3 regions of the Caproicibacterium sp. BJN0003 genome follow, and region 3 is predicted to be linked to each of the others. Evidence: a T-box and tRNA genes for the amino acid it is inferred to sense, from the RefSeq annotation. Region 3 holds a T-box; the other regions hold tRNA genes.
The links. A T-box is a leader RNA that pairs with one kind of tRNA and senses whether it is charged. The one in region 3 lies ahead of alaS (alanine--tRNA ligase), so its partner is inferred to be a tRNA-Ala.
Positions count from the first base shown of each region.

Region 1: it encodes a tRNA-Ala, which carries the amino acid that the T-box ahead of alaS (alanine--tRNA ligase) is inferred to sense. The anticodon was not compared.
Region 2: it encodes a tRNA-Ala, which carries the amino acid that the T-box ahead of alaS (alanine--tRNA ligase) is inferred to sense. The anticodon was not compared.

Region 1 is NZ_CP111108.1:1,278,860-1,285,414, forward strand. It holds gene glyA (serine hydroxymethyltransferase) at 1-830, opposite strand, end outside; gene nth (endonuclease III) at 1,003-1,656, shown strand; gene OP489_RS06420 (cysteine hydrolase family protein) at 1,653-2,180, shown strand; tRNA gene OP489_RS06425 (tRNA-Ala) at 2,239-2,313, shown strand; gene lepB (signal peptidase I) at 3,076-3,624, opposite strand; gene OP489_RS06435 (hypothetical protein) at 3,642-4,445, opposite strand; gene srtB (class B sortase) at 4,465-5,238, opposite strand; gene OP489_RS06445 (Spy0128 family protein) at 5,410-5,979, opposite strand; gene srtB (class B sortase) at 6,102-6,555, opposite strand, start outside.
Region 2 is NZ_CP111108.1:1,270,095-1,276,649, reverse strand. It holds gene OP489_RS06400 (flavin reductase) at 1-309, shown strand, start outside; gene uraA (uracil permease) at 468-1,808, shown strand; gene OP489_RS06390 (transketolase) at 1,944-2,789, shown strand; gene OP489_RS06385 (transketolase family protein) at 2,789-3,733, shown strand; gene OP489_RS06380 (hypothetical protein) at 3,801-4,040, opposite strand; tRNA gene OP489_RS06375 (tRNA-Ala) at 4,225-4,300, shown strand; gene OP489_RS06370 (hypothetical protein) at 4,663-5,046, opposite strand; gene OP489_RS06365 (ABC-2 transporter permease) at 5,185-5,826, opposite strand; gene OP489_RS06360 (ABC transporter ATP-binding protein) at 5,826-6,555, opposite strand, start outside.
Region 3 is NZ_CP111108.1:1,100,394-1,106,948, forward strand. It holds gene OP489_RS05485 (5-formyltetrahydrofolate cyclo-ligase) at 1-265, shown strand, start outside; gene mltG (endolytic transglycosylase MltG) at 262-1,557, shown strand; gene OP489_RS05495 (peptidase U32 family protein) at 1,557-2,765, shown strand; gene OP489_RS05500 (peptidoglycan D,D-transpeptidase FtsI family protein) at 2,830-4,425, shown strand; T-box leader at 4,462-4,679, shown strand; gene alaS (alanine--tRNA ligase) at 4,735-6,555, shown strand, end outside.

The DNA of each region.
Region 1 (6,555 bases), 180 kb from region 3:
CAAACAGCTTTTCCTGCGATTACGTGCATCAAAGGACCACCCTGTGTTCCTGGAAAAATCGCTTTATCAATTGCCTTTGCATACTTTTCTTTGCAAAGAATCATGCCGCCGCGCGGGCCACGAAGCGTCTTGTGCGTCGTAGTCGTAACGATATCCGCCCACTCAACCGGATTCGGATGAAGTCCGGCTGCAACTAAGCCGGCAATATGCGCCATATCCACCATCAGCATAGCACCACAGCTGTCGGCAATCTCACGAAACTTTTCAAAATCAATGATACGAGGATATGCACTGGCTCCCGCAACAATCATCTTCGGCTTGCACTCCATCGCCTGTTCTTTGACTTTATCATAATCAATTCGTCCGGTCTCGGGACTAACTCCATACGGGACAAAATGATAATAGCTGCCGGACATATTAACAGGAGAACCATGGGTCAGATGTCCACCTTCTGAAAGGCTCATCCCCATCACGGTATCTCCGGGCTTTAGAAATGCAAAATAAACCGCCAGGTTTGCCTGTGCGCCGGAATGTGGCTGCACATTTGCGTGCTCTGCGCCAAAAAGTTTGCAGGCACGGTCTCTTGCAATATTCTCCACGATATCTACATACTGACAGCCGCCGTAATACCGCTTGCCCGGATAGCCTTCTGCATACTTATTCGTTAATACGCTGCCCATCGCTGCCATAACAGCCGGTGAAACAATATTCTCCGATGCAATCAATTCCAAATTTCTGCGCTGACGAGAAAGCTCCTGCTGCATTGCATCGCTAACTTCCGGATCTGATTTTTTTACAAACCCAATGGTATCCATCATATCGTTATACATATCCGCTGCATCCCTTCTGATTCAAGTTATTTTGAATTATTATATCCCATCATCTTGCAAAAGACAAGTTTTCCCTTTCATCTTATCAAAACAATTTCTTTTACAAAATAGGAATTGTTCTTTTTCTGATTTTGAGATACAATATTTTCAGAACTTTGGGAGGAAATATATCATGACAAAAAAACAACGCGCACTCGCTGCCGTAGAAGCCCTAAAAAAAGAATATCCAGATGCTCAGTGTTCTTTAACTTATAAGGAACCGCTGCAGCTTTTAATTGCTACCCGCCTCTCCGCACAATGTACAGATGCGCGGGTTAATATGGTTACTCCTGCCCTTTTTAAACGATTCCCGACTCTTGATTCTTTTTGCGAAGGCTCCGAAGAAGAAATTGCAACCTATATTCACTCCTGCGGATTATATAAAACAAAAGCGCGAGATATCTTTGCAATGTGCCAAAAATTAAGATCCGATTTTAATGGAATCGTTCCCGATACAATCGAAGTTTTAACAACACTGCCTGGCGTAGGCAGAAAGACTGCCAATCTAGTCGTCGGAGACATTTACCATAAACCGGCCATTGTAGCAGATACGCATTGTATTCGAATCTGCGGTAGACTCGGACTTACAGACGGAACAAAAGATCCAAGGAAGGTTGAAAATCAACTTCGAGCAATTCTTCCTCCGGACGAAAGCAATTCTTTCTGTCATAGACTTGTTTTGCATGGACGAGCTGTCTGCAACGCACGGAAACCACTCTGTGAAAAATGCTGCATGAACGAATTCTGCAAAACAAATCTTCAGGACCCAAAAGGAGATAAAAAATGAAACGGCTTTTGATGGTAATCGACTACCAAGTAGACTTTGTTTCCGGAAGTCTCGGCTTTCCCAAAGCATCTCTTCTAGAAGGCCCCATCTGCCAAAAGATACAGGAGGCAAAAGCGCGTGGTGATACCATTGTCTATACAATGGACACACATGAAAATAATTACCTTTCTACTTTAGAAGGAAAAAATTTACCGATCCCACACTGTATCCGCGGCACTGCAGGATGGCATCTCTATGGTGAAGTAAACGATCTTTTAAAAGACGCACGCTGCTTCCAAAAAAGCAGTTTTGGCTGTGCGCAACTGATTCCATATCTTCAGAAAGAAGACTTTGAAGAAGTCGAACTTTGTGGACTTGTAAGCAACATTTGTGTTCTTTCAAATGCCGTTCTCGTGAAAGCTGCCCTTCCTCAGGCACAAGTTATCGTCGATGCCAAATGTACTGACTGCGCCGATACAGCAAAAAATCAGGAAGCGCTCAACGTTCTGGAAGGATTGCAGGTAAAGGTTCTAAATCGAAAATAATCATGGAAAAATCTTGACAAGGCACATGAATTATGGGATAATAATTCACGTTGCATTTGGGGATGTAGCTCAGTGGGAGAGCGTTCGGTTCGCATCCGAGAGGTCGTGGGTTCAACCCCCATCATCTCCACCAAGAAGTCAGAAGCCATATGGCTTTCTGGCTTTTCTTTTTGCTCTGAACTTGATTTCCTTTTGGAATAAATGGACCGTTCTATTTTTTAGTTTTTTCTAAAAGTGTCCGTGGTCCCGCAGAAACACCTTATGCACTGAATAGTGGTTACTGGTAGTTCAGAAGCTGCTCCATATTGACGTTGAAGTCGCTTTCGATCCGATAGTGTCTTTTCAGACTTGCGGCCTAATGAATTCACTAAAAAAGCAATCATTTTCTTCTCTGCCATATTGTAGATATCAAAAAGTTTAGATCATGAAAGCCCTTGCCTTACAGTTTGTGCATGGGCATCTTTCCACTTGAATGTTGCCCATTTTTTCTGAATTCTTTGATGATTTTTGATTTCTGACCGGCAGTAAAATTCCAGTAAGTATTCTTTCTATGTTGGGATTTCTTCATCTCGATCTTGATTTTTAAGATAAACGAAAAATCAAAACACCAAGTAGGTTTATCCGCGAAAAAACGTGGATTTTTAATTATTTAAAAACAATAAAGCCATCCAAATTCACAACTTGGATGGCTTTATTAAGTACGAACGAAATATACTATCCCACCAAACTCGAAAACTTCTAGAAGTTTAATGTGCTTTTGCAATTTCAGAAATTATATCATTTAAAATATAAACTATTCGCTTGGTATTATCCTAAAATTATTAAAATAACTCCGTTCTAAAAATGGCAAATTTTCTGTTTCTGGAAATATTTTGGATCTATATTTGATCAGCGGCTATCGAAATATATGAACGGAACGGGTAATAGTACCATAAACTGATTCTCTGGGGATTTGTCCGATTGTTGTGTCGCGGCTGTCAATAGAAACAGCACGGTTGTCACCAAGAACAAACAACTTGCCTTTTTCTACTGTAACCTCTGCCATAGTACTATTTCCTAGCTTGTCCACTTTAATATATGGTTCGATCAGCGGCTCTCCGTTGCGGATTACGCTGCCATCAGCGTTCACTGATATCCGGTCTCCTGCAAGTCCAATTACACGCTTAACCATGTAGCCATATTTGGGGTTCTGAGTCTGAAATATAATCAGATCGCCGTACGTCGGATTGTGAAACTTTGTATAATACAAATTGTCGCCCTCATTTAGAGTTGGTTCCATAGAGAGTCCTTGCACTACATGCTTCTGAGGAATCTGTAACATACCAATTGCCAATAGCAACACTAACATAGTAATACTTAAAATTTTCCATATGGGAGCCTTATGAAAATCATGACCGAAAGCTGCGCCTTTCAATATCCGCGCTTGCCTATGTCTAAGCCTCATTCTTCACCTTAGGACTGTTAAAAGAGCTCAAAAAAATTATCATTAAACCAGCTATAGCCCAAATCTGGGAAGCCATTGAAATTTCTTGCAAGCATACCAAATAAAATCCACAGCAAAATTAAACATAATAGGGATAGGATTATACTCAGAATGACAGTTTTGCGCCGCATCACCCGTTTTTTATACTTAAACCTTCGACCTACCATTTTATGTTTTTTATTATTGATCGGCGATACTGTGCTATCGTCTTGGTGTTCAGTATTGCTTTCAATAAACTCATCGCGCTCTTCCTGAAAAATGGAAGCATTTGGTGGACGTTTTAGAACGGGAGCGTTTTGAGACGCAGAAATTTCATTATGGATAATGTTAGGGGAATCAGGTGGTACTGCATTGTCTGGGTTTCTCTGGGAAAAATGAATATTTGCTGATACTTCGTCCCCTTCTTTTGCGGCCATTGATTGTAACACATCTTGCCGCTTTACCGCTGTATTACATAAACGCTCCACTTGCGTATATTGTAAGGCATCACTGCGAGCCAACCACATGAGCCAAGGTTCAAACGCACCTGTACGTATATTCTGCCGTAATTCTTCCACAGCACCTTCCAATGTTTTCTTGGCGGATTTTTTAGCAAGTGCTTCATCCTGCAGCACGTCAAACGCAATAGAAACAACTTTTTTATTATACCGCAGTATAAATTGCGCTGTGGCATCCATATCACCAGTCCGAACCTTTGCAATCAACTTCTCTAATTTATCTAAGTAATCTTTTTGCCGTTGGTTTACTCCGATATCGGGTTCCGAATGAATTTTTTTGCTCATGCAATGCTCCCCTTTTCAATTAATTAATTATTTTCTTTGCCACTACCACAAAGCGACCATCGTTAGTATGGTAACTGCATGTGGAAAGGGTCAGCAGTTCATCGGAATATTTCACGTCAATACCGGTATTATAGAGTGATGCCTGTTGAATGGCCGAAATATATTTTTTAAAATCTGTTTGGTCACTTTTATTAATATAACTGTAACAACGTAAATCCTGAGCAGCATAAATGTCTGTTTCAATGGCTGCAAAGACTTCATATTCCCCTTTTTCATAAAGCGTACTAAAGTAAATGGTCGGATGCTCGTGCCAGAATTCCTCATTCTTGTAACGTTCTAGCGTTGCGAACATAGAACCATCCTTCATATGATGCCCGTATATGATGATGTTTTGACTTCGGGGAGCGATGGAACATCCTGCTCCGATGAATGGGACCCCTTTGTAAGAATATTCGCCTAAAAAGGACCGATTTAGGTATTTTTCCGGTTCATCAGGAGTAAACATCACAGGATAATCGATCTTCGTGCCTGGGATTCTGATCCATCCTCCAAACTCAGAATTTTCTTTTAAAAGTTCAGTATATTGCTGCAAAATTGCTGAATTCTCACATGATGAAGACGTATCTTGCTGTGCAAGCCCAACATGCTGCGCCAACGTTTTAAACTCGCTTTCCTCCGCAGCAGAAATTGCATAACCGGATACTAACTTGGAAGCGGATAACAAAAACACTGCCGCACTGACTACTAGTAGAATCACCCATATATAATTTCTTTTTCTTTCCACGCGTTTCATTTTTGCACCCGCATATTCTGTAGTTCGTTTTGGAGAAGATCAGGGCAGGTATTTCCGCATTCCTGCGGTTTTAGTAGTTCTACTTTTTGTATAATTCCGGTTTCTTCACCAGATACAAACCCAACATATTAGGTGCATTCATAAAGCGGGGCGGTTCCACACCTTTTTATGCTAATCTTTCTGCTTTCGCATGGCAATCCAAAGCGCGATTTCGATTCCAATTGCGGCTACTCCAATCAGCAGCCACCAGATATCATCACGCGATGTGTCACCTGTTTTTGGGGTGTCTGTTGTGTATGACGGTGGTGTATCGTTGCCTATCACCTCAACCGATGAATTGGAACTCTCTGTGGCAGCAATATATTGGTTGGTAAAAACCGCTTCTGTCTGTTTGGCTGCATCACCCTGCTTAACAAGGTACATTACTGTCTGCAGTTCACCAGCCGGCTCTTTTTTCCATGTAACTTGGACTGTAAGGCGGTATACCGTTGCATCATACTCATACGCGGTACTATCTTTTTTGACTTCGCTGATGGTATAGTTATAATCCCCCGGTTCCGTATAAGTAATAGCGCCAAATGTTGTGCTTCCAGCTCCTGAGATGTCCGCGGTTTTAATACCATCCGCACTCTCTGAAGGCATCGGAGCATTATTCAAAGCCGTCAATATAAAAGTAAACGTTTCGGCCTTGTCCGGCGTACCCCCACTAATCACCTTATATACCGGGATTTCCGCTGTCACCAGGTTACCTGCAGCCAGTGCGGTTTGAAAACCCATCGGGCTTAACATCGTCACTAGAAGTATGGCCAGTATGCTCAATATTTTTAATCTCTTTTTCATTTTATTTTTCGCTCACTTCCAGCTCATGCATATTCCACCAGCTTTGCCACCACGATAGAGCGCCCATTAGTTGTTGCGGATGAGCAAGTCGATAGCGCCACAATCCGGTCACTCGATTTGACCCCCACGTCCTGATAATATACTGCCGATTTTCTAATATAGTCTAATCGCGCCGCATAATCTTTTTCACTCAGATCCACATCAAACATAGGAGATTCATAAGCGTCCACATGGAGATAAGCATAAATTTCCAGATTGTACGTCTTTCCAGGGACAAGAAGTTGTCCGGTCCGATGTGCATCAAAATATGTCTCGTCCCCGAATTTTGTGAGGTCGCCGAACATTACACCATCGTCCATATGATGGCCGTAGATCAGTGAGTACAAATCTGTAAAATTTCTGTTGTTGCGGTAGTCAAGAAATACACTCCCACTCAGGGAATAGTTTTTGTAAATATCGCAGTTGAGGTATTCCGTA
Region 2 (6,555 bases), 170 kb from region 3:
GAAAATCAGATGGAAACTGATACACATACCATCTTTTTTGCAAGAGTCCTTGCAGGAAGCGAAAAGACGGAGCGAGTTCCAATGACTTATGATTATTATCGTCGTGCGATTAAAGGAACCGTTCCAAAAAATTCACCGGTTTATTTTCCGGCAAGACCGGACGATAAGGAAGAAAATGATCAGAGCTTTACTTGCCGAATTTGTAAATTCGTCTATGATGATCCGATTGTTCCATTTGAAGAATTGCCAGATGATTGGGAGTGCCCAATTTGTGGTTCTCCGAAATCCGTATTTGTGCGAAACTTATAGAATTAAATGAATTAGAAGCCACCCGGCACAAAGAATGTGCCGGGGCGGGCTTCTTTTTTTGCAGTCACACTGGACTTTTATGGAAAAGATTTCAAACGACTTGTATTTTTGGGACAGGCCGTAGAAATAAATACTTGAGTTTTTAGGAGCGTGGAAAAATGAGCAAGAAAATTATTGGAGTGAGGGAGAAGCCACCCCTTCGGCAGGCAATCCCACTAAGTATTCAGCACATGTTCGCGATGTTTGGGGCTTCGGTGCTGGTCCCGTCTTTATTTCACATTAACCCTGCAATTGTGCTTTTAATGAATGGTTTGGGAACTTTGTTCTTTATCTTCGTGACAAAGGCCGAATCCCCAGCTTATCTTGGTTCCAGTTTTGCATTTATTGCTCCGGCAATTATTGTGATGACACAGCATGGGGATCCGTTCTTCCCAAATTATCCTGCTAACCCGACAGCAGAGCAGGTCGCGCAGCATATGGACGCTTTTTCTTATGCACAGGGCGGATTTGTAGCAGTCGGACTTCTTGGCTGTGTGCTGGCAGCAATCGTTTATAAGTTCGGCACAAATTGGATTGATGTGATTTTACCCCCTGCAGCAATGGGCCCAGTCGTTGCGCTGATTGGTTTGGAACTTGCAGGCAACGCGGCTTCTACCGGAGGAATGTTACCGGCAAACGGTGCTTCCGTTGATCCGAAAAATTTTGCGGTATTTGCAATTACACTTTGTGTCGCTGTATTTGGTTCTGTTTTGTTCCGTAAGTTTTTAAGTGTCATTCCTATTTTGATTGCAATTGTCTGCGGATATGTGGCAGCTTGCTGCTTTGGATTGGTGGATTTTACAGCAATGCAAGAAGCAAGCGTATTTTCACTGCCGCATTTTCAGCTTGCTAAGTTTGATATCAATGCGATTCTTACGATGATTCCAGTACTGCTTGTGATTACGAGCGAACATATTGGACATCAGATTGTTACCAGCGAGATTGTTGGAAGGAATCTTTTAAAAGATCCTGGTTTACATCGTTCTCTTCTCGGCGATAATTTTTCCACGGCTGTATCCGGCTTGATCGGTTCTGTTCCGACCACGACTTATGGCGAAAATATTGGCGTAATGGCGATTACAAAGGTATACAGTGTTTGGGTAATTGGCGGTGCGGCTGCGCTTTCCATTCTTTGCTCATTTATCGGTAAATTTTCTGCTTTGATTTCGACAATCCCGGGTCCTGTTATTGGTGGAATTTCGTTTTTACTTTATGGAATGATCGGTGCTTCCGGATTGCGAATTTTGGTTGACAAAAAAGTCGATTTTGGCAAAGCAAGAAATCAAGCATTGACGGCAATCGTCTTTGTAACCGGACTTTCCGGAATTTCCCTGAATATCGGGGATGTTCAGCTAAAAGGAATGGTACTTGCATGCATCGTGGGAATGGCTATGGGAATTCTATTCTATATTTTTGATCGTCTGCATTTGACAAATGATCAGGACGAAGAGTGTGAATAAAAATATTTGGAACTTTTAAAAACTTTTATTTAGGGAAAACTGCCTAAGGAAAAGTTGTCTTTGCTTGTAGAAAAAGTCGAATCATGTTATAATAAACAAACATTGATTTTTGAAAGACCAAACAGGAGGATCAGAATGAATCAGTCGGAAAAAAAAGCACTGCAGATTACAGCGTGCAAAGTACGGATGGGTGTAATTGAGGGGACTTTTCATGCAAAGTCCGGTCACCCGGGCGGATCGCTTTCGGCGGCCGATGTATTTACCTACCTATATTTTAAAGAGATGCGTGTAGACCCGAAAAATCAGAAAGACCCCAATCGGGATCGGTTCGTGCTTTCCAAGGGACATACTTGCCCGGGACTCTATGCAGCTCTGGCACTGAAAGGATATTTCTCATGGGAAGAACTCAAGAGTCTGCGTCATATTGGCGCTATGTTACAGGGACATCCTAATATGCTGGATACTCCCGGGATCGATATGAGTTCCGGTTCTTTAGGACAAGGTGTTTCTGCTGCAGTTGGTATGGCACTTGCAGGAAAAATGGACAAAAAAGACTACCGTGTCTATACGCTTTTAGGAGACGGCGAAATTGAAGAGGGTCAGGTTTGGGAGGCTGCAATGTTCGCCGGTCACCATGCACTTGATAATCTCTGTGTGATTGTCGATAACAATGGTCTTCAGATTGACGGATCGATCAGTGAAGTAGGCGGTCCAGCTCCTATCGATAAAAAATTTGAAGCATTCGGATTCGATGTTCAGGTGATAGATGGTCATGATTTTGATGCCTTGGAGTGCGCTTTTGATCATGCAAAAGAGGTTAAAGGAAAGCCATCCTGCATAATCCTGAAGACAGTAAAAGGAAAGGGCGTTTCCTTTATGGAGAATCAGGTAGGCTGGCACGGAAAAGCGCCGAATGAAGAGCAGTATCAAACGGCGATGAAGGAATTAAAAGAAGTCCTAACCGGATTGGAGGCAGAATAATGGCTGAGATGGTAAAAAAAGCAACGAGAGAAAGCTTTGGATTAGCAGTCACAGAATTAGCTGCCAAAAATCCGAATATTGTCGTATTAGATGCAGATCTTGCTGCCGCGACAAAGACTGAGATTTTCAAAAAGGCTTATGCTGATCGTTTTGTTGATGTAGGAATTGCTGAATGCAATATGATTGGAATTGCTGCAGGTCTTGCGACGACCGGAAAGATTCCATTTGCTGCAAGCTTTGCAATGTTTTCCGCAGGACGTGCATTTGAGCAGGTTCGCAACTCTGTTGGGTATCCGCATTTGAATGTAAAAGTGGTTGGTTCTCATGCAGGTATTTCAGTCGGTGAAGATGGTGCAACGCATCAGTGCTGCGAGGATATTGCTTTAATGCGTACCATTCCGGGAATGGTCGTTTTAAATCCTTCTGATCATTATGAAATGAAGGCTGCAGTCAAAGCAGCCGCCGAGTATGTAGGTCCTTGCTATATTCGTCTGGGACGTTTGGCAGTGGAATCATTCCATAATAATGATGATTACCATTTCGAAATTGGGAAGGGCATCACAGAACGAGAGGGTAACGATATTACGATCATTGCAACCGGACTGATGGTTTCGGAGGCAATCAAAGCAGCTGATCAGTTGAAAAAAGAAGGAATCAGTGCTCGTGTGCTGAATATCCATACAATTAAACCACTGGATAAGGAACTTATCTGGAAAGCTGCCAAAGAAACCGGAAAGCTGATTACCATAGAAGAGCATAATGTGATTGGTGGATTGGGCGAAGCAGTCTGCGGGGCGGTTTGTGAAAAATGTCCTGTTCCGGTCATTCGCATGGGTGTGCAGGATACGTTCGGACATTCCGGCCCAGCGCTTGATCTTTTAGAGGAATTTGGTTTGTGTGCTTCCAACATTGTGAAGGTGACAAAAGAAGCATTTAAGAAATAAAGTAAAATGTTATTTTAAAATAAAACGTCAGGAGCACCGATGTTAAAAAATCGGTGCTCCTGGCTTTTTATCTTTTAGATGAATTGGATTTGGCAAGGCGCTCTCTTGCACCTTGAGGTTTTGGAATAGAGAAAAGATCCGTATAGGATTCGGCTTCCGAAGCAAATTGTGGAGGAGTTGGGATTAATCCGGTGCATTCAGTGGAGGCAATGACGTCAGTTGAGGTAGCAATATCATCGGCATTATCCCACGTATCCGACGGAAATTTTGGATTCTGTTTTTCTTCTTCTTTGAAATCCCTTTTCATGAGATCATCCCTTTCCATTTCTATTTTTTACAAAAAATAAAAAGATATGAAAGAGAAAATTTGGAGACATTTTTTCCTTTTATTAAACTATTTTTTTGTAATCAGACTTGCAATTTTAAAAAATATATGATATTATTTTAAAGCTGTCGCGGTAATTAGTCTTAATTTGCGTCAGTTTAAATCCGGGGCATTAGCTCAGCTGGGAGAGCGCCACACTGGCAGTGTGGAGGTCAGCGGTTCGAGCCCGCTATGCTCCACCAAAGCACGATTATCCAAACTTTATCTTTTCGGTGAACGGGTTTGCATTAGTCGTAAAGAGATCGCAACAACAGCGATAAACAACAAAATCCTCTGCAAGGTGATAAGGCTTGCAGAGGATTTTGTTGTTATGTGTAACATTTTTTTTGTGTTCATTTGAAGATAACCTATTTTGGTGGATACCTCTACCGATATGGTTTACCCGTGGGCTTTTTATGAACCTCTAAGATCTTTCATCCTTTCCGAATTGGTGGGACAGAAGAATTAGTGTTTTATGCCCTTGTTATCATAAATGTCTAATACTTTTCCGGGGAATATCATTTATGTATGGTGAACAATCAAAGTAAGACAGTGAGTTATGTCATTATGCTCCTCGTTGTTTAATATATCCGATTACCACGCAAATAACTGCCACAATAAATGCAATCACTAATTTCGTAAATGAACCACTATACAGTTTAGTAGGTTGATCTATGCAGTAACATACTTGAATTTGGCTACCGACTACAGATGACATAGGTACTTGTATTCTATTGCATGATGTATATGTTTTTTCGTCAACATTGTATCTCATGATCGCCCATTTGGAATTATTTTTACTTCCAGATACGGCAGTTTTAATATTGACGATTGTTCCAATCACTGTCGATGTTTTCCCGTTCATTAGAATTAGACTTATGCCCTCAACAAGAGCAAAAACAATGCACGCCAAAGCTATAATATATAAGAATATAACATCTTTTTTCATACGATTTATCGCTGCCTTTAATTATTTTTTCTTTTTTCCAGCTTTAAATAAGATTGATAATGGGTAGGATTACAAATATGGCTACCATCCAGTCTGGAAAATATGGCATAAAGCAGGTTCTCCTTTTAAAGCATCACACTATATCAAATCTTTTTTACTATATATCTTAATGCTGATTAATATGGATACAGCAAGAAAAGCCAAACTGACCAATGCAGCTATCACACAAAAAAGTGCAACAGAAGTTAATTGGATGACAGCCAAGTAGCGATTCCCATTTATCTTTAATAGCTGTGGGAGCAGAATTGGAGAAGCCATAAAAACAACAATAAAGAAAAATTTTGTTTTTTCATATCCAACTTTAAATTGGATCGGAAGGTAGATACTGATGAGCAGAGATATGCCAACAAAAGCGGCCATCACCATTTCAAAATTAAAATTTTCAAGTTCCGGAAGAAGCAGCGTTTCAATCCAATAAATTACGCAGCAGGCGGCAAAGATCACCACGCAGAAGCCGTATTTTGACATAACAATCAAACTGCGCGGATAAGGGGTCGCACATAACATGACCGACGCTTTCGGGTATTGGAACTCCTTCATGGAAACATACATTAAAAGCATGAATACGGCAAATACAGCGGAGATCACAAAACTGATGGAGCCTGCCAGCTCCGGCATACGCCACAAAATAAACGGTGGGATCAAGAGAACGACTATGAACATAAGCCAAACATATTTTTTAGCGATTACAAAATCCTTTTTTATCAGATGAAGTAACATTATTCCTTGTCCCCCTCAATATTGCCGAGCATAATATCTTCGATTGTAGGTCTTTCAATGACAATTTCCGGCAGACATTCCTGTACTTTTTTAATTTGATTGGTAACTCCTGTAAAGCCAAAATCCGTCGTTTTGATACTTTGAAAAAGCTTCCGATTCTCTTGGTCCAGTTCTTTTGTATCTCCTTTAACCACTCGATAGCTCTCTAAGAGAGTATCCTTTTCTTCTTGAAAAACAATCTTACCGTGGTCGATCATAATAAGCATGTCGGCGATCTTCTCAAGGTCAGATGTGATATGTGTCGAAAAGAAAACGCCTTTGCCGCCTTCCTTCATATAGTTTGCCAGTATCGTGAGCAGTTGGCTCCGGATTAGTGGGTCGAGACCGCTGGTAGGTTCATCCATGATCAGAAGTTCCGCTTTATGGGAAAGGGCAAGCGCAAGAGCATATTTCATCCGCATGCCTTTTGAAAGTGTGTTGATTTTTTGCTTCTGATTAAGAGAAAAACGATCCATGTAGCCTTTATAATCCTGTTCACTCCACGAAGAGTAGGCGGGGGCTATAATGTTTTTCATTTCAGACATGGTGAGTTCATCATAGAAACCGCCGTTGTCCATTACAACACCGATGCGATTTTTCAGTTCGTGTTCATGCTTTTCCATATCTAGCCCAAAAAGCTTTATGCTGCCGGACGCATTTGTGGCCAGTCTCAAAATGGAACGAAGCGTC
Region 3 (6,555 bases):
CCGTAAAGTTACAGATCTTTCGCAGGGACTTTGTATTGTCCCTGGATTCAGCTTTGATTCGAATGGATTTCGGCTTGGCTATGGAAAAGGCTATTATGACCGTTTTTTGATGAAATTTGCAGGGAATACGGTAGGACTGTGCTATAGTGCCTGTGTACAGTGGAATTTACCGCATGGCTATTATGATCGACCGGTCGATGTGTTGGTCACAGAAAAGTATATCAGGCGCATATCACATGAAAAGTTTGCTGGAGGTAAGGCATGAACGACGAGAAAGAGAAACAGCAGAAGGATGATGAATCTCTGAATAGTTTCAGTGGAGATGCAGCCGTCCGTGCAGAAGCGGCCAGAGAGGCCGGCGAAGAAAAGCGGTCTACACAAGCACATAAAAGACGAAATCATCAGAAACGGAAGGAAAATCGCCGCTTTTTCCGCTTGATCTGGTGGGCCATGATTATTATTGTCAGCGCAGTTGTTGCAAAATATATGCTGACCGGAATGAATGATCTTCTTGCAATCGGAAGAAGTTCAGCAACCGTGACGGTCGAAATTCCGGAATCTGTGACGGAAAAAGAAGTTTCCATGTCACAAGATAATATTCAGAATTTATCTTTTCAGCAAATTTCTGCTGCAAAACAGAGTAATCAAGAAGTAACCCGTCAAATTGCTCAAATCCTACAGAAAGCCGGTGTGATTAACGAACCGGATTTCTTCTGTTTATATTCGAAAATCAGAAAAGCTGACGGTAGTTACCGAAATGGTTCTTTTGAGGTAAAAACAGATTTGGATTATGAGGGAATCATTAATACAATTCAGTCCACGGTAAACCGGAAGGATATCGTAAAAGTGACGGTCCCAGAAGGGCTCAATGCAATGGAATTGGGGACTTTATTGGAACAAAACGGAATTTGTAAGCAGGAAGATTTTTTGAAAGAACTAAATACCGATGCTTTTGACTCCAGCTATACGATGATTAATGATTTAAACGGGATTTCTGGAAAATATTATAAATTGGAGGGCTATCTTTTCCCAGATACCTATCAATTTTATCAAAATGAAGATGTTCAGAACATTGTGCAAAAGATGCTGCAGAATGCAAACAGTCAATTTACGCAGCAGCTGCAGGATGAGGCAAAAAATCAGGGGTATACATGGGACCAGATTATTACATTGGCTTCGATTATCCAAGCGGAATCTGCAAATGAAGAGGACATGTATAATGTTTCCTCTGTCCTCCACAACCGTTTGAGCTCCGGTAAATCGCTGAATATCTATACACTGGACTGCGATTCGACGAAATACTATCCTTACCGGACAAAAGATGATGTTCCAGAAGATCAACGTAACACCTATCTAAGTAATTACAACACTTATCAGCTGCGGGGACTGCCTGCGGGCGCTGTGTGTAACCCGGGACTAAAAGCAATTCAAGCAGCTTTGCAGCCTAACAAGACCTCTTATTATTATTTCTGCCATAATCAGACAACAGGACAAGCCTATTATGCTTCCACTTATGCAGAGCATCAGGCAAATCTCCGGACCGCGGGGCTGCTCTAATGAAGAGAAAATCAGAACTCCTTTCTCCTGCAGGAGATTTTGAAAGTTTGCAGGAAGCAATTCGTTACGGGGCAAATGCTGTTTATCTTGCCGGAAAAGAATTTGGAATGCGTGCGGCGTCTAAAAATTTCGGCGACGAGGAACTAATAGAAGCGGTTCGATTTGCTCATGCACATGGGGTTAAAGTTTATCTTACCTGTAATACCATTCCAAGAAATGAGGAACTCAGACGGATTCCAAAATTTCTTGAGAAAGCACAGGATGCAGGCGTTGATGCATTTATTATGACGGATTTTGGTGTGATGGAGATGGCAAAGAAATATGCACCGAAAGTTGCACTGCATATTTCCACACAAGCCGGAGTCGCCAATTATGCAACTGCAAATGCATTTTATCATTTGGGGGCTTCGAGAGTGGTACTCGCTCGGGAACTTTCCATCCCAGAGATCAAGCAGATTCGAGCGCATGTTCCGGAAGATCTCGAAATTGAATGCTTCGTGCATGGCGCTATGTGTGTTTCTTTTTCAGGAAGATGCCTTCTTTCCAACTATTTGACCGGGAGAGATGCTAACCGTGGTGCTTGTGCACAGCCCTGCCGTTGGAAATATGCTTTATGTGAAGAAACACGTCCGGGAAAATATTTCCCGATCGAGGAAGATAAAGATGGTACGTATTTGTTGAATTCGAAGGATATGTGTATGATCGACTATCTTCCGCAACTCTTGGAAGCTGGTGTTACCAGCTTAAAAATAGAAGGGCGGGCAAAGTCTCCTTATTATGTGGCAGCTGTTACGAATGCATATCGGCGAGCTTTAGAGGATGCCGTGAATGGCGTTCCATTAACTGCATGGGCGGAAGAAGAACTTCATAAAATTAGTCACCGAGAGTATTCTCATGGCTTTTATTTGGGGCAGGAGCCCGGACAAAGTTTGGGAAGCAGTGGATATGTTCGGGAATATGAAGTAATTGCGGTCTGCGAGTCTTATGAAAATGGAACGGCGGTTTTAAAACAGAGAAACCGATTTTTTGCTGGTGAAACAGCAGATGTAATGGAACCCGGAAAAGCACCATACCTTCTTCCATTGACAGAACTTTATGACGAGAATGGAGAACCTCTCCAAAATGCAAATCATGCAGAAATGAAAGTCCTTTTAAAAACAACAACTCCAATTGCGCCCGGCGCTTTTTTACGTCATAAACTTTCATAAAATAGAATTATAGATTATAAAACACCTTCGAAGTGGAAAAACTATCCTTCGGAGGTGCTTTTTTATGGGAAAAAGGGTGGTTTCGTTATTTGCAATTTTGATGATCGGTCTGTCTATCTGTATTATTCGTCTCTATGGACTGACGATTCAGAACGGTACTTTGGCACAGGCAGCTTCAAACCAGCAAAAATACACCTTGCAGATTCGAAGAGAGAGGGGAATGATTTATGACCGAAAGATGAAGCCACTGACAGAAGGAAACACCGAATATCTTGCGGCGGTTGCCCCCAGTACGGAAACAGCGGCAGCGTTGAGTAAAATTTTGCCACAGTCTAAAATTAAAAGTGTCTACCAGCTTTTAACGGAACGAAATCCTTTTCTGCTGAAGCTCGATCAAAATATTTCAGCACCCGGAGTGACAGTCTTTCCCCTTAAAAGTCGCTATTCGAGCCCTGCGCTAGCAACGCATTTAATTGGATATGTAGATGAGGGCGGTATGGGTGCTGCGGGAGCAGAAAAGGCTTTTGATGATTCTTTGGCTCAAAATGAAGGAGAACTAAAAATCACCTATCGAGTAGATGCTCTTGGACACATTCTTCCAAGTGAAACGGCGGAAGTTACGGATACTTTGTCTCAGGATTCTTCCGGAGTTGCCCTTACACTGGATCGAGACATTCAGAAAATTACACAAAAAGCAATGGATAGAAAGATCAGTAAAGGCGCCGCAGTGGTTTTAGATGCAGAAAATGGACAACTGTTAGCCTCTGTCAGCCGCCCTGATTTTAATCCCGATGACGTATCATCCGTCATGAATGCTTCTAATAGTCCGTTGCTCGATCGCACGATTTCATCTTATAGCGTCGGTTCTGTGTTTAAATTAGTTTCGGCAGCGACTGCTTTAGAAAACGGTGCAGATCCGAATGAAGAATATAACTGTACCGGAAAAATTGAAGTCGACGGACAATCGTTTGCTTGCTATAATGGAGAAGCACATGGAAAAGTAAATCTTCAAAAAGCAATCTCAGAGTCTTGCAATGGATACTTTGTGCAGCTCATGCAGAAAGTTCCGCAGGAAAAATTCTTATCAATGGCACGTTCCCTGGGATTTGGAGATTCTTATGAATTATTGCCGGGCATTTATAGTTCTGCCGGGACTCTACCTTCGCTTGATACGTTAAAAATTCCTAGAGCGCTCGCAAATTTTTCTTTTGGACAAGGAGAACTGACCGCTTCTCCCATTCAGATTGCGGCGATGACGGAGGCAATTGCTTCCGGCGGACTTTATAGAAAGCCGGTGGCCTTTTTGGGAACAGTGGATCAGGCGGGAAATTTGACTGCAAATTCGGTGCAGCAGCCAAATAGAGTCATGTCTCAAGAAACATGCTTGATTCTTAAAGATGCGATGAAACTTTCCGCATCAGAGGGAACTAGTAAACTAGGAAAACCTGATTTTGTAGAGGTGGCGGCAAAGACGGCCACTGCTCAAACAGGGCAGTATGACGGAGATAAAGAAAAGGTTATTAGCTGGTATACCGGATTCTTTCCGGCAGAGTCCCCCAAATATGTGGTTACCATTATGGCCGAAGATGGCGATGGAGGCGGTGCAACCTGTGGCCCTGTTTTTAAAGAAATTGCAGACGAATTATATCCGAAGAATTGACTTTTATCGCGGGAATGCTTATAATTTAAAAAGATATGAAAAGCGATGAAGGGAAATAATTCTTTTTAAGACATTGCAGAGATTCTGCCGCATGGTGAGAGGCGGAAATGTTACAGAAAGAATGAGCCGTCCCAGAGCTCCTTGCGGAGAGCAAAGGCGTTTTATCTGCGTTAAAGGTAAAAAAGCGGTAACTGTCTGGATTCTAAAAAGGCAGTTGCAATTTGGGTGGTACCACGGACTCTTCCGTCCCATTGTGGGCGGAGGAGTCTATCTTTTTTTAAGATGATTAAAAGGATGGAGAAAAAGTATATGGAGTGGACTGGATTAAATGAAATCCGCGAAAAGTATCTGGAATTCTTTGAAAGTAAAGGGCATTTGCGGTTGCCTAGCTTTTCTTTGATTCCTAAAGATGATAATTCGCTTTTACTGATTAATTCCGGCATGGCACCGATGAAAAAATATTTTACAGGGGAGGTAACTCCACCGCGTAAGCGCGTTACAACCTGTCAGAAATGTATTCGCACCGGCGATATTGAAAATGTCGGGATCACCGATCGCCATGGTACTTTTTTTGAGATGCTGGGCAATTTTTCTTTTGGCGATTATTTTAAACACGAGGCGATTCCATGGGCATGGGAATTTTGCACGAAGGTCATGAAAATGCCGGTGGATAAGCTGTGGGTCACCATTTACCTGGATGACGACGAAGCTTTTGATATTTGGACAAAAGAAGTCGGCGTTAGCCCGGATCATATTGTTCGTCTCGGCAAAGAAGATAATTTTTGGGAACATGGTTCCGGCCCTTGTGGTCCCTGCAGCGAAATTTATTTTGACCGCGGAGAAGAACACGGCTGCGGAAAGCCTACTTGCGGCCCGGGTTGCGAGTGTGATCGCTATGTTGAATTTTGGAATGTCGTATTTTCGCAGTTCGATTCCGACGGAAAAGGAAACTATCCGCCGATGGAACACCCGAATATTGATACCGGCATGGGGCTGGAACGTCTCGCCTGCATTATGCAGGGAGTCGATAATCTGTTTTTGGTGGACACCATTCAGAGTATTTTGCAGCATGTATGCCGTATTGCTAAAGTTGAATATGGAAAAGACAAGAAAAAAGATGTTTCCATCCGCGTGATCACAGACCATATTCGTTCTACTGTTTTCATGATTGCAGATGGTGTGATGCCTAGTAATGAGGGACGCGGTTATGTTTTGCGTCGTTTGCTGCGTCGGGCAGCCCGTCACGGAAAGCTTTTGGGAATTAATCGTCCATTTCTCTCTGAAGTTGCGGAAACTGTAATTGAGCAAAGCAAAAAAGCTTATCCGGAACTTTCTGAAAAGCGTGCGATGATTCTGAAACTTGTTTCGGTGGAAGAGGACAGCTTTAGCAGGACGATTGATCAGGGGATGCAGCTTTTAAATCAGTTGATCGATGATAATTCGACAAAATTGATTTCCGGAACGGACGCGTTTAAATTAAATGATACCTATGGGTTCCCTCTGGATTTGACAAAGGAAATTGCTGCGGAGCGTGGAATTCAGGTTGATGAAAAAGCATTTTTTGAATTGATGAAGGAACAGAAAGAACGTTCCAGATCCGCCCGTAAAAACGCTGGAGCAGATGCATGGGCCGGAGAAAATAATCTTTTAGACGATTTGTCTGAAACAAAATTCTTAGGATATACAGAAGATTCTGTAAATGCAAAGATTCTTGGAATCGTAAAAGATGGCGAGAGAGTCAAAAATGCGACTGCCGGAGACGATGTAACGCTGATTCTTGACCGTACTACTTTTTATGCGGAAAGCGGCGGACAGGTAGGTGATACTGGGCTTATTACTTCTGCCGATGCGATTGTTAAGATTCAGGACACCACAAAAAATCACGCAAAAACTTTTCTCCATTTTGGCCACATCGACGCAGGAAGTCTTCAGGTAGGAGATACGGTTGTAACTGAGAGAGATCAGAAACGCCATCAAGCCATTATGCGAAATCATACGGCAGCTCACCTATTGCAGGCCGCTCTTCGCAAGGTACTGGGAGATCATGTGGAGCAGGCTGGACAGCTTGTGAATGAAGAACGGGTGCGTTTTGACTTTACACATTTTTCAGCTTTAACGGCAGAAGAACTC